DNA from 4 places in the Undibacterium sp. Ji50W genome. Region 2 is predicted to be linked to each of the others. Evidence: predicted binding sites of a transcription regulator. Region 2 holds the regulator's gene; each other region holds the start of a gene.
What was found. Region 2 encodes sigma-54, which starts transcription at its own class of promoters, with help from an activator protein. Its sites were predicted from a motif close to TGGCANGNAANCTGCTTT; they were not measured.
Positions count from the first base shown of each region.

Region 1 (3,191 bases), on a different contig from region 2:
AACTATTCGCAGGATGATTTTTGACGACGGTCAGGACTGCAGTTTTCAAGCCAGAAAAACTGAAATTCAAATCTTTGGAATGCAGCATGGGACGCGGGAATTTATAGGCAGTTGGATCACCAAATTCTGCCATGCGTGAAATAGCCGGGCCGCCAGGGTAAGACAGGCCCAGCAATTTGGCCGATTTGTCAAAAGCTTCACCGGCAGCATCGTCCAGCGTCTCGCCCAGTAATTGATAGCGACCCACCCCATCGACACGCATCAATTGCGTATGTCCACCTGATACCAGCAAGGCGATGAAGGGGAATTCTGGTGGTTTGCTGGCCAGTAAGGGCGATAGCAAATGACCTTCCAGGTGATGGACGCCCAATACCGGCTTATCCAGCGCCAGGCCCAATCCGCAGGCGACGGATGCGCCCACCAGCAGGGCACCGGCCAAGCCTGGCCCCTGGGTGTAGGCAATCGCATCTATCTGCTGTTTCTCCAAGCCGGATGTGGTCAGGATTTCTGTCAGCAAGGGCAGGGCACGCCTGATATGGTCACGCGAGGCCAGTTCCGGCACGACGCCACCGTATTCCTGATGCATGGCGATTTGTGAGTGCAGGGCATGGGCAAGCAGACCCTGTTCGGTGTCGTACAGGGCCAGGCCGGTTTCATCGCAGGAAGATTCAACTCCAAGAACTATCATGTTAATTTCTAAATGGCGCAGAGCACAGCCATGTCCATCTCGCCATGGGTGGCACTGATGAATGACGGGAAATGATGCTTTTACTTAAATAATATGGCGGATTGGTGCGAATCTTGCTAAAGAACGCATACCTAGATTATATCTGCCATGGCCCATCTATGCGCACCAAACAGAATAGTGTTAATGCGACAATGCCTGTTTCACCCAGCTTGCGTATCGTTGTGGTGAATACGGTCATACAGACCGAGGATGAGTTGCATGAAGACGCACAGGCACAACTGGCGCGTTCGCGCGCCCTGCGCATAGGGCTGCTGCAGGCTGGCTATAACATCATTGCCGTGATTCCTGGTGATATGTATATGAGTGAACGCGTAGCGCAATTGCAACCGGACATGATCATCATTGATGCCGAATCCGATTCGCGTGATGTGCTTGAGCATATGGTCATGGTGACACGCGACGCCCCCCGCCCGATTGTCTTATTTACAGAAGACGGCAACCAGTCGAATATGGCCGCAGCCATGGAAGCCGGTGTGTCGGCCTATGTCGTCGCTGGGCTGCAGTCGGACCGTATCAAGCCTGTGCTGGATGTCGCCATGGCACGCTTCAACGCTGACCAGAAGCTGCGCAGTGAATTATCGGATACCAAGGCCAAGCTGCTTGAACGCAAAACCATAGAGCGGGCCAAGGGCTTGTTGATGCAAAGGCATCAGTTGTCGGAAAACGAAGCCTATCAAAGAATGCGCAAGCAAGCGATGGAAAAGAACCTGAAACTGGTGGATCTGGCGCAGCGCATGCTGGATGTCGCCGATTTGCTGGGTGGTTAGCAGGCATTTTCATCATGTTAACTCATGCTCAGTCACGGCCACGCATGGTCACTCATGGTGAATAGTTAGCGCACAGCAGATGGCAGTCCAAGTTTGTGCGTGTAATTGGTGCGCTGCGTCATTCCGGTGCGAAATGAGTTCTGGCAGCCCTTGATTTTGTGTCACTGGGGGCAGGCTAACGAGTCGTAGCCATGAAATCAGTTCTGGCACGGCAATTGCTAATGAAAGAGAAAGTGCCAACGCTGGCGCTAAAGAATAAATGAGACTGACTAACGGTGGTCACCTCATTAGACAAAGGTGTCTTTCTACTGGTTTTTACCACGTGGAATGACACCTTTTTTCGTTGCAGAAAAACTTTCTCAGGCTGGAGTACAGACATGTCGAATCAGGAATCGAATAAGAAATCTCTCATCATTGATGTCAACAAGCAGGAAGATCATGAACCGAATTTCAAACGTCGCAGTTTATTGCAAAGCGCTGCATTGGCAACGGGAGCTGGCATCATGGGTCTGAGTACAGGTGGTGTATGGGCAGCCGGTTCAGACAAGCCAGAAAAAGAAGAAGTGCATATCGGTTTTATTCCTCTGACCGATTGCGCTTCAGTGGTGATGGCCTCTGTTCTGGGTTTCGACAAGAAATACGGCATCAAGATTATCCCTACCAAAGAATCATCCTGGGCCAGCGTACGCGACAAGTTGGTAAATGGTGAACTGGATGCAGCCCATGTCTTATATGGGCTGCTGTATGGCGTGCAACTGGGTGTCGGCGGCAACAAGAAAGACATGTCGGTACTAATGACGCTGAACAATAATGGCCAGGCGATTACGCTGTCCAAAAAGCTGGCAGAAAAAGGCGCGGTAGATGGTGCGGGCCTGGCCAAGCTCATGCAGACCGACAAGCGCGAATATACCTTTGCCCAGACTTTCCCTACCGGTACCCACGCCATGTGGCTGTATTACTGGCTGGCGGCACATGGCATCAACCCCATGAAAGATGCCAAGGTCATTACCGTGCCACCACCACAGATGGTTGCCAATATGCGTGTCGGCAATATGGATGGTTACTGTGTCGGTGAACCCTGGAACCACAGGGCGATTGCCGATGGCATCGGCATCACCGCAGCAACGACACAGGATATCTGGAAAGACCATCCGGAAAAAGTATTGGGTACCACAGCCGAATTCGTACAGAAATATCCGAATACGGCACGCGCCATGGTTGCCGCAATTCTGGAAGCTGGACGCTGGATCGATGCTTCGCTGTCCAACAAAAACAAAATGGCAGAAACCATCGCTGACAAATCCTATGTGAACACATCGGTTGATGTCATCAATCAGCGTATTTTGGGCCGCTATCAAAATGGCCTGGGCAAGACCTGGGATGACCCTAACTACATGAAATTCTTTAATGACGGTGCGGTGAATTTCCCTTACCTGTCAGACGGCATGTGGTTCCTGACGCAGCATAAGCGCTGGGGTTTGCTGAAGACGGATCCTGATTACCTGGCGGTGGCCAAGGCAGTTAACCGTATTGACGTATACAAGGATGCAGCGGCCATGGCCAAGGTATCCGTTCCCAAGGACGTCATGCGCAGCAGCAAGTTCATGGATGGTACGGTCTGGGATGGGAAAAACCCGGCTGCCTATGCAGCTTCCTTCAAAATCAAGGCTTAAGGA
Region 1 covers NZ_JBMPOX010000007.1:119,849-123,039, reverse strand. Annotated here, with positions in the region: gene tsaD (tRNA (adenosine(37)-N6)-threonylcarbamoyltransferase complex transferase subunit TsaD) at 1-688, opposite strand, end outside; gene ACO0K9_RS12885 (ANTAR domain-containing response regulator) at 880-1,515, shown strand; gene ACO0K9_RS12880 (CmpA/NrtA family ABC transporter substrate-binding protein) at 2,019-3,188, shown strand.
Region 1: a site for sigma-54 is predicted at 1,720-1,737, ahead of ACO0K9_RS12880 (CmpA/NrtA family ABC transporter substrate-binding protein). Genes of this name have one in related genera too.

Region 2 (3,191 bases):
CAAAATCACCCTGCAACCCAAACAGACCAATTAAATGACTGCCACGCCTAGTACCTTGCTCGTCAAGGGATTGCAAAAACGCTACGGTGCGCGCCAAGTGGTGCGCGACGTCTCACTGGAAGTGAAAAGCGGCGAAGTGGTTGGCTTGCTGGGCCCGAACGGCGCTGGCAAAACCACTTCTTTCTACATGATCGTTGGCCTGGTACCATCCGACGCCGGCGACATCACGATCGATGCCGTCAATATCTCACAACTGCCGATACACCAGAGAGCCGTGCTGGGTTTGTCTTACCTGCCGCAGGAAGCATCTGTATTTCGCAAGCTGACGGTAGAAGACAATATCCGCGCCGTACTGGAATTGCAAAAAGATGCCAATGGAAAATTTCTTTCAGAAAAATCCATTGTCAAAAGACTCAACGCCTTGCTGGCCGATTTGCAGATTGAAAAGATCAGGGAAAACCAGGCGCTGTCACTATCAGGCGGTGAACGCCGGCGGGTAGAAATTGCCCGCGCCCTCGCCACTAATCCGCGCTTCGTCTTGCTGGATGAACCCTTTGCCGGTGTTGACCCGATAGCCGTGATTGAAATCCAGCGTATTGTGCGCTTCCTCAAGGAGCGCGGTATCGGCGTGCTGATTACCGACCACAACGTGCGTGAAACCCTGGGCATCTGCGATCATGCCTACATCATCAATCAGGGCGCTGTACTGGCCAGCGGCAAGCCAGACGACATCATACAAAATGAATCCGTGCGTCGCGTCTATCTGGGAGAACATTTCCGGATGTGACGGGAATCATCATGAAACAAAGCCTGCAACTACGCACATCCCAGCATCTGGCATTGACGCCTCAATTGCAGCAATCTATACGCTTGCTGCAATTGTCCACATTGGAATTGCACCAGGAGCTGGAAACCCTGCTCATCGAAAATCCCATGCTGGAGCGTGTGGATGATCCACTGGACCATGCCGTGCGGCTGTTGGCCGATGGCGCCATCAATACCAGTAGCACCGCCGCCGATGCAGGGATGGAAGCCCCTGCATCCCGCGAAGAAAGCAACAGCACCACGGAAGTTCAGGGTGATGCCGATAGCGCCGTCAGCAACGAAGCCACCAGCGCCAGTGAAGAGGACTGGAGTTTTGATGATGTGCATCATGGCAGCAAAAGCAGCGATGACGAAGATGGCCGCCCGCAACTGGGTGCTGCCCACATCACCCTGCGTGAACATCTGCAGGAACAAATGCGCCTTAACCTGCGCGAGCTGCGTGACCGCGCCCTGGTCGAGTTGATGATTGATGCCATTGACAACAATGGCTACCTGACAGAAACCCTGGATGAAATCCATGCCAGCCTGCCACTGGAGTTGTGCGTGGAGCCAGAAGAGCTGGCATTTGCCCTGAACATGCTGCAGAGCTTCGACCCGGCCGGTGTGGGCGCTCGCACACCTTCTGAATGCCTGGCCCTGCAAATCAAACGCCTGCCTAACATTGCTTTCGTGACACGCAGGCTGGCCTTGCAGATTGTCGAAACGCAACTGACTTTATTTGCACAAAGAGACTTCACCAAACTCAAGAAAATTCTCGACTGCGACGACGAAGATTTGCGCGACGCACAAACTGTCATCAGACTGTGCAAACCCCGTCCGGGTATCGACTTTGCAGTCGATGAATCGGATTATGTGGTACCAGACGTCATCGTCAAAAAATCAGGCAATGGCTGGCAAGTCACGCTGAATCAGGATGTCATGCCCAAATTGCGGGTCAGTAGCATGTATGCCAACATCATGAAGCAAAATCGGGGGGAAGGCGGACTCGGCTCACAGCTACAAGAGGCGCGCTGGCTCATCAAGAACATGCGGCAACGTTTCGACACCATTTTGCGCGTTGCACAAGCAATAGTTGAAAGACAACGCAATTTTTTCACACATGGTGCTGTCGCCATGCGCCCCCTTGTTTTGCGCGAAATTGCTGATACACTAGGATTACACGAGAGCACTATCTCACGTGTAACAACTCAAAAATACATGCTGACCCCTCACGGCATGTTTGAGTTGAAATACTTTTTCGGCAGCCATGTCGCGACGGAAACAGGGGGAGAAGCATCTTCCACCGCGATACGCGCACTCATCAAGCAGTTGATAGGAGCAGAAGACCAGAAAAGCCCACTCTCTGATAGCAAAATTGCAGACATGCTGGGTGAACAGGGCATGGTAATTGCCCGACGGACAGTTGCCAAATACCGTGAAGCCCTAAAAATCCCCCCAGTGAGTTTGCGTAAATCTTTGTAAGCAAGTCCTTGTAATCACAGTTTGAATTGCTATATATGATTTAGCTCAAGGCAATAAGACAGCAATGAGCTTATCGTTACAGCAAGCAACATCACTATAGGAGCACAGTATGAATCTCACCATCAGTGGACATCACGTCGAAGTAACTCCTGCAATTCGTGAATATGTACATACCAAACTAGAACGTATCAGGCGACATTTCGACCAGGTCATTGATATCGCCGTCATCCTGACGGTGGACAAGCTCCGGGAAAAGGAAAAACGACACAAAGCCGACATTAATCTGCATATCAGTGGCAAAGATATTCATGTAGAAAGTCTGGCGCATGATCTGTATGCTGCGATCGATACGCTGGTAGACAAACTGGATCGCCAGGTCATCAAGCACAAAGACAAGATACAAAACCATCAGCACGACGCCATCAAGCACATACCTGATCCGGCATCGGCTTCATAAGACTCACCACCCCTGCCTTCGGGTTGCGGGTATCCAAAACAAGGACGCGAAAAGCGTCCTTTTTTGTTGGGTGAATGGTTTGAAATAAATCATATATTCAAATCACTAAATGGATTGCCCTCTGACAAGCTGTACAGGTATTACTTCCCTTCCTACGTAGGCAGGAATATAGCGGGCCGGCGATCTAGCAACGTTTGGCATACCACGGTCTGATTTAATGTCAGGTCGGCATTGTTTTACGTGTTTAGCTTTTATGTACTTACCCACAGTATTTAAGATTGCCAGCCGGGGGTAGCCCGGCAGCTACTCCCTTTTCTTGCTTCGCCAAGAAAAGGAAGCAAAAGAAGGCGACCGAGGCGTCGTCGCCCCTGCGGGGTTCCCGTTTGTGCGGTACAAAAAATGGGAAGATCCGAAACTCGCTACGCTCAAACATCGGCTCTTCTATTTC
Region 2 covers NZ_JBMPOX010000024.1:54,729-57,919, reverse strand. Annotated here, with positions in the region: gene lptA (lipopolysaccharide transport periplasmic protein LptA) at 1-34, shown strand, start outside; gene lptB (LPS export ABC transporter ATP-binding protein) at 35-787, shown strand; gene ACO0K9_RS24140 (RNA polymerase factor sigma-54) at 799-2,286, shown strand; gene hpf (ribosome hibernation-promoting factor, HPF/YfiA family) at 2,396-2,743, shown strand; gene ACO0K9_RS24130 (hypothetical protein) at 3,185-3,191, opposite strand, start outside.

Region 3 (3,191 bases), on a different contig from region 2:
TGCCGGCCAGCGCATCTGGTGCACCATACCCATAAGAACGCCTATTGGTATCAACACATAGGCATACCATAAAGGGAATTCAACCATGCTGTGCACCATCACAGCGACAAAACACAAACGGGTAAACTGAATCGCCAGATGTGCCGAAGGCTGGACGCAGGTTTGAACAAACCACCACGCCAGTGTCAACATCAACATCACGGTATACGGCCAACCCAGCTCTGCTGCAAAATTCAAGATCAGATTGTGCGCATGTTCAGCATAGGTACCCGAGCCCAGATCTGCCGCTATCCTGACCTGTTCAGCACCAAAACCAAACCAGCCCACACCAAACCACGGGTGTTCTGCCGCCATGCGCCAGGCCTGCGACCATAAGACCATGCGCTCGGAACGTCCGCCCACGTGTTCAGCAATTGTGCCGCCACTAAACCCGAATACTTCGCCCAATGAAGGCAAGGCCGCTACCATACCGGCATACAACAAGGCCATGGCAATACAAAATACCAGGCTGACCCGCGGTTCAATTACGTTACCACTGACTGTAGAGCGTCCCAGGCCACACATCAAGACAAATGCCGGAACAATCACCCAGCCTATGCGCGAGTGAGTCAACGTCAAGCCCCACAGCAGGAAAACCACTGCCACTGTGACCAACCATGCTGGCATCTTGCGTGCTCTATATAGATAGAAGCTCGAAGCGAGGGCAAAGCACAGCAACAAAGCCAGTTGATTCGGCTGTGCCACATTGGCAAACGGACGCATGAAGGGCTGCGTATTGGTGGCGATATACATGACGAACGGCCAGGCATATAAGCCAGACAACTGTATGCACTGCAAAACCACCGACAACAGACCAGCAAGCAGATGGGCAGCCGCCAGGGCCTGACACAGCAATGTCACGCCACCCTCTTTCGCCGCCCAGGTTGCCCCTATCATGATGGCAGCTATCAATGCAACTATATAGAGAATGGGCAGGATGAGGTCAGCCGCGTTTTCAAGATGGCCAGCAATAAACTGCATGCCTATCCATAACAGCAAGCCTACGAACAGGTAGATGATGGCTGGCACTCGTAGCCGTGGCGCTGTCTCAGCCGCGAGAAATGCAAAGGCCAGTACCAAACCCAGGACGCTGAGGACGTCATGATAATAAGTACGATAGGGGTGGATATGAAAAGGATGGGCGTAAGAACAAATTAACAAAAAAGCAAAAACAGCAATCGCCATTGTTGATTTTTCCTTCATAAATACGCTGGGAACCATGTAGCAGTCTGCTTTTCATATTGACGACAAGTAAATTATCGCACGGCGATGAACACAATACGGCCCGAAACAGCCAACAAAAATCGTCAATTAACAAATTCTGTCACTGCCATTTCCTGCATTGACAAAAAACGGCCGCGCAATGGCCGGGCAAGTAAGCAGATGTAAAAAAATCGGCTACTTGTGTTGTACCCATGTGAGAATATGGCTGGCAAGCAACTTGCTTGTTGTAGATCAGCTTCTGAACTATTCCTATTTTGATCAGAAGTTTCTCGTTTAAAAAAGCTGGCACATATCATGCTTATAGGTGAGTGCAGCACTTAATATAGTCTTGTTTCACTTCAATTTTAAGGATTTATCATGAAAACTATGCAAAAGGGTTTTACCCTCATCGAATTGATGATCGTTGTTGCGATTATCGGTATTCTGGCTGCTGTTGCTATTCCTGCTTACCAGGATTACACAGTTAAGTCCAAAGTATCTGAAGTTGGTAGCCTGATCGCTCCAGCATTGGCACAAGCTGGCGTTATGTGCTCTGGTGGTACTCTGGCATCTGCTACAGCAAACTCAACAATGGGTATCCCAGCTGCTTTGTCTATCGCTGGTAAATACGTTCTTTCCGTTGGTGTAACTGCCAATACCGCATCATCAATCCAGATTACTGCCACAATGCAAGCATTGCCAGAATTGGGTACTGCAATTAGCAAAACAGTTACTTACGATGGCGCCTGTGGCGTTGGCTCCCTGCGTTGGACAGTAAGCGGCACCGTTCCAGCTAAATATCTGCCTAAAGCTTAATAGCTAAATAGCTAAAGTATCAGCTAGCAAAGAATAGGGAGATCTAAGCATCTCCCTATTTTTTTAAGCAGCAGGCAAAAAAATTGCGCCAAAGGTACATCAATATTGTCTGATGTTCTTGAAATATCGATAACAAGTTGAGGGAGTAATAACATGAAAACGCAAACATCACACTTAACTGCAAAGCAGCATATGCAACGTGGCTTTACGTTAATAGAATTAATGATTGTTGTTGCGATTATTGGTATTCTGGCCGCTGTCGCAATACCTGCCTATCAAGACTATACAATCAAATCAAAAGTTGCTGAAGTAGGCAACCTGATTAGTCCAGCATTGCAAGTTGCTGGTGTTATGTGCTCTAGCGGTACTCTGGCATCTGCCACTGCAAATTCTACTCTGGGTATCCCAGCTGCTTTGTCTATCGCTGGTAAATACGTTCTTTCCGTTGGTGTAACTGCCAATACCGCATCATCAATCCAGATTACTGCCACAATGCAATCATTGCCAGAATTGGGTACTGCGATTAGCAAAACAGTTACTTACGATGGTGTCTGTGGTGTTGGCTCCATGCGCTGGACAGTCAGTGGCAGCATACCGGCCAAATATATCCCTAAAGCGTAATTGCTTTAAGTTACTCAGTATGGATTGAACTGCTGCAGAAAACATTTACTTCCCAAGTATTATAGTAATACCCGATTAAATAGGACTTACGCAAAATTTTCCCGGCAAGGTGGCGACGAAAGTGGTACGGCCAATATCAATAGCGCTGCCGGCATATTTTTTTGCGTAAGTCCTATTAAACAAACTCTCTTTTGGTCATTTAAGTAGCAACCGTAAAAACTCCCTCTGCCTCCAAAACTGGGAAAACATATCTGGATAAAACAGCGGATAATTTGGCTATAAATGCGATGCTTTCAGTATAATATTGACTATAATCACGATACATATCCTAAAGAGCGCAAGAGCACTTATCAATTACTGCCCTATCAGGCTGCGCTAATTGAGTACTTTCTCCGGAGTAACGCTGATACTATTGAGCTGCTACACCGTTAAGATAAATTAAATAACAGAAGGTCTTCGGACCTTTTTCTTTTTAGACAATGATAAAAAATCGTTTCCCTATACTGGCTCTG
Region 3 covers NZ_JBMPOX010000010.1:183,679-186,869, reverse strand. Annotated here, with positions in the region: gene ACO0K9_RS16020 (Wzy polymerase domain-containing protein) at 1-1,224, opposite strand, end outside; gene ACO0K9_RS16015 (pilin) at 1,621-2,058, shown strand; gene ACO0K9_RS16010 (pilin) at 2,212-2,679, shown strand; gene ACO0K9_RS16005 (hypothetical protein) at 3,159-3,191, shown strand, end outside.
Region 3: a site for sigma-54 is predicted at 1,547-1,564, ahead of ACO0K9_RS16015 (pilin). Genes of this name have one in related genera too.

Region 4 (3,191 bases), on a different contig from region 2:
CCCCGCCTATGCTCTTCAGCGCAAACACGCCAGTCAGCAGGGCGCCGACGATGCCGCCGATGGCGTGCACACCAAATACATCCAGTGAATCATCGTAAGCCCCCATGGATTTGAGTGAAGTCGCGCCCCAGTAGCAGGCCACGCCGGCAACGGCACCAATGACCAGCGCGCCGGTCAGATCCACAAAGCCGGAAGCAGGGGTAATCGCCACCAGGCCGGCGACGGCACCAGAAACGATGCCCAGTACCGAGGGTTTGCCACGGCGCAGCCATTCCACGAACATCCAGGCCAGTGCCGATGTTGCCGTTGCCACCTGTGTGACCAGCATCGCCAGACCGGCCCTGCCGTCTGCTGCACCAGCAGACCCGGCATTGAAGCCGAACCAGCCCACCCACAACAGGGATGCGCCAATGCCTGTCAGTAACAGATTATGGGGTGGCATCGGTTCCTTGCCGAACCCCAGGCGTGGTCCGACGATCAGTGCCGCCACCAGACCAGACACGCCGGCATTGATATGCACTACCGTGCCGCCCGCAAAGTCCAGCACGCCACGTGCCGCCAGCCAGCCCGCCGGTTCCCATACCCAGTGGGCAACCGGCACATACACCAGTAATGACCACAGTGTGATGAACAGCAGCAAGGCAGAAAATTTCATGCGTTCGGCAAAGGCACCGGTGATCAGGGCCGGGGTGATAATCGCAAACGTCATCTGGAACATCAGGAACACGCTTTCCGGTATCGTCGGTGCCAGTTGATGCACACTAAGTTGACCGGCTTCTTTCAAAAAGCTCACGCCATGCAGCATGAACCTGTCCATGCTGCCCAGATAAGGCGAACCTGCAGTGAACACCAGGCTATAACCCAGCACCACCCACAAGATCGTGACGATGCAGGTGGTCGCCAGACTGTGCGCCATCGTGCCCAGGGCATTTTTCTTGCGCACCATGCCGGTATAAAACAAGGCCAGGCCAGGGATGGTCATCAGCAATACCAGTGCAGTCGAGGTCAGCATCCAGGCCGTGTCGCCAGCACTGATCTTGTCAGCAGCGATCATGCCAGGCTTGGTCATTGCAGGCGGGGCTTCTGCAGGAGTAAGGGGTGTAGCAAGGGTTGTAGCGGGCAAAGAAGCAGGGGCCGCTGTGGTCGCTGCCGTGACTGAAGCTGCGGCAGGCGGCTCAGCCTGTGCGTTGCAGGTGCCACTGAACAGGCACAGGCTGAAAGAAAGAGGAAGCAATAAGTTGGAAAGTACGCGTATTTTCATCAAAGCTGGCCTTTTCAAAAAACATCGTCAATGACACACAAGATTGTTTGCAAATAGTGTTTGCGATTATCGTGTGCGACGCAGCATTTTTCATGCCAAGGCTGATACCAGTGGATTTGATGTCGTTGCTGGCTATTTGAGGGAGTTGTGCCACCAGTGAAGGTGGGGATGGCGCATGCACGCACCAAAATGTAAGCAAATATTACCGTGAGGCATGACTTTGCACGGCCAAGGTGCTAAGCCGTTTTCTCAAGGGATGGCCGGCACGCAGGTCGTGTATTGCGCGTGACTCTATGAAAAACGCCGTTTTGCTGACAGGGCAAAGCGGCGTTTTGTATTCAAATCAGCAGTTTGACGTTGGGCCAAGTCAGCGTCGCTGACAAGAGTAGTGAGATCACCGCATCCGTGTGGGTGAGGCAGCGCAGAACTTCGCCATCCTGTGCTGCATCGCCCTGGTCTTCACCCCACGTACTGCCACCAGCCCAAGCTTGGCCATGAATTCGACCGTGTACACTTTGCTATTTTGCTGCTATGCCGGACGCTGATTCTGTAACAGCAACTGTGGCCGGAACTCGTACATCCCGTCGAAATACACGTACTCTGGATTCTGCAGCTCGACCACCGGCGCGCGCCGGATCAACTCCCCGGCCAACGCTTGGTGCAGCTTGAAGAAGCGGCGCTCCTCCTCGCTGGTCATCGTCGAATAGAAGTAGTTCAGCGTGATGTGGAAACGGAAGCTGTCGTGGTCGGCCAGACGGTAGTTCAGCGCCTGCGCCAGCCGGTCGCGCAACTTGCGGATTTTGCGATTTTCCGCCGCGTCCACCGGCTCGAACTGGATGTTGTACAAGTTGGTCTGCTGTTCCACTGGCAACGCACGCAGGCGGAACGGCAGCTCGCACCCGAGATCGAAGACCTTCAGCTTGGCCAGCCACCAGGCGTTGCAGAAGGCTTCATCGGCATCGGGCGGGATATCCGTGGGAAAGTCCAGATGCCGCGCCGGATACGAGATACCGTTGAAGACCGTCATGTGGTAGCTGGCTGGTGGCAGTACGGCAATCCGGTGCAGCATGCCGCTGCGCATCAGGTTTTGATGGATGTCCAGCAAGGCCATGAAGGTTTCGCTGCGCTTGTCCACATGACAGATGATGGAGTTACCGGGCCAGTGCGCCTCGCTGCCATCAGGGTTGAATTTCGCTGCCACTGTGGCCGCACGGGGCGCGGCGTTCACCGCGCCGGCACCGAGCGCCATCCCACCCTGCAGCAACAGCGCCAGGGCGCGCCGCCGGGACCAGCTTAGCTGGCAGTTTGCTTGAGCGTTCATCTCATTCACCACTGGGCCATGATCGATGCGGCGACACTGCGGCCGAAGATCGGGCGGCCTGTGCTCGCCTCCGCCACGCTGAAGGCATTGCCGGATGGCGCACGGGCGTTGCCTTCCGTTAGACCAGCGGAATTGGTCAGGTTAGAAACCGTTAATTGCAGGCTGACTCCCGGCGTCAGGCGGTATTGGAATCCCAGGTCCACCGTCCGATAGGCAGGCAAAATACTGGTATTCACAAAGTCCTGGTAGCTCTTGCCCACCGCGCTGAAGGTGGCGTACAGGCGTCCGCTCCGGTCGTCAAACTTGAACAGCCAGGCTGGACTGAGCGTGGCCATGGTGCGCGGCACGCGCGGGATCTGCTTGCCGGCCAGGCTGTTGGCGGACAGAGTGGTGAAGGTCACACCGCCATCCACATCTGGTTGTTGCAAGGTGACTGAACCGTTTAGTTCGAACGCGCTGGAGGGACGCCATGTCCCTTCCAGCTCCAGGCCCTTGGTGGTGGTATTGATCAGCAGTGGCTGATTAGTGAGCACGCCAGTCGCGTCGGCGAAGTAGGTCGACGAATTCAGGTTCTTGAAATTGCTGTAGAAACCGATCAGCACCAGTTGC
Region 4 covers NZ_JBMPOX010000004.1:283,542-286,732, forward strand. Annotated here, with positions in the region: gene ACO0K9_RS09770 (ammonium transporter) at 1-1,261, opposite strand, end outside; gene ACO0K9_RS09775 (DUF1868 domain-containing protein) at 1,791-2,582, opposite strand; gene ACO0K9_RS09780 (TonB-dependent receptor) at 2,588-3,191, opposite strand, start outside.
Region 4: a site for sigma-54 is predicted at 1,342-1,359, ahead of ACO0K9_RS09770 (ammonium transporter). Genes of this name have one in related genera too.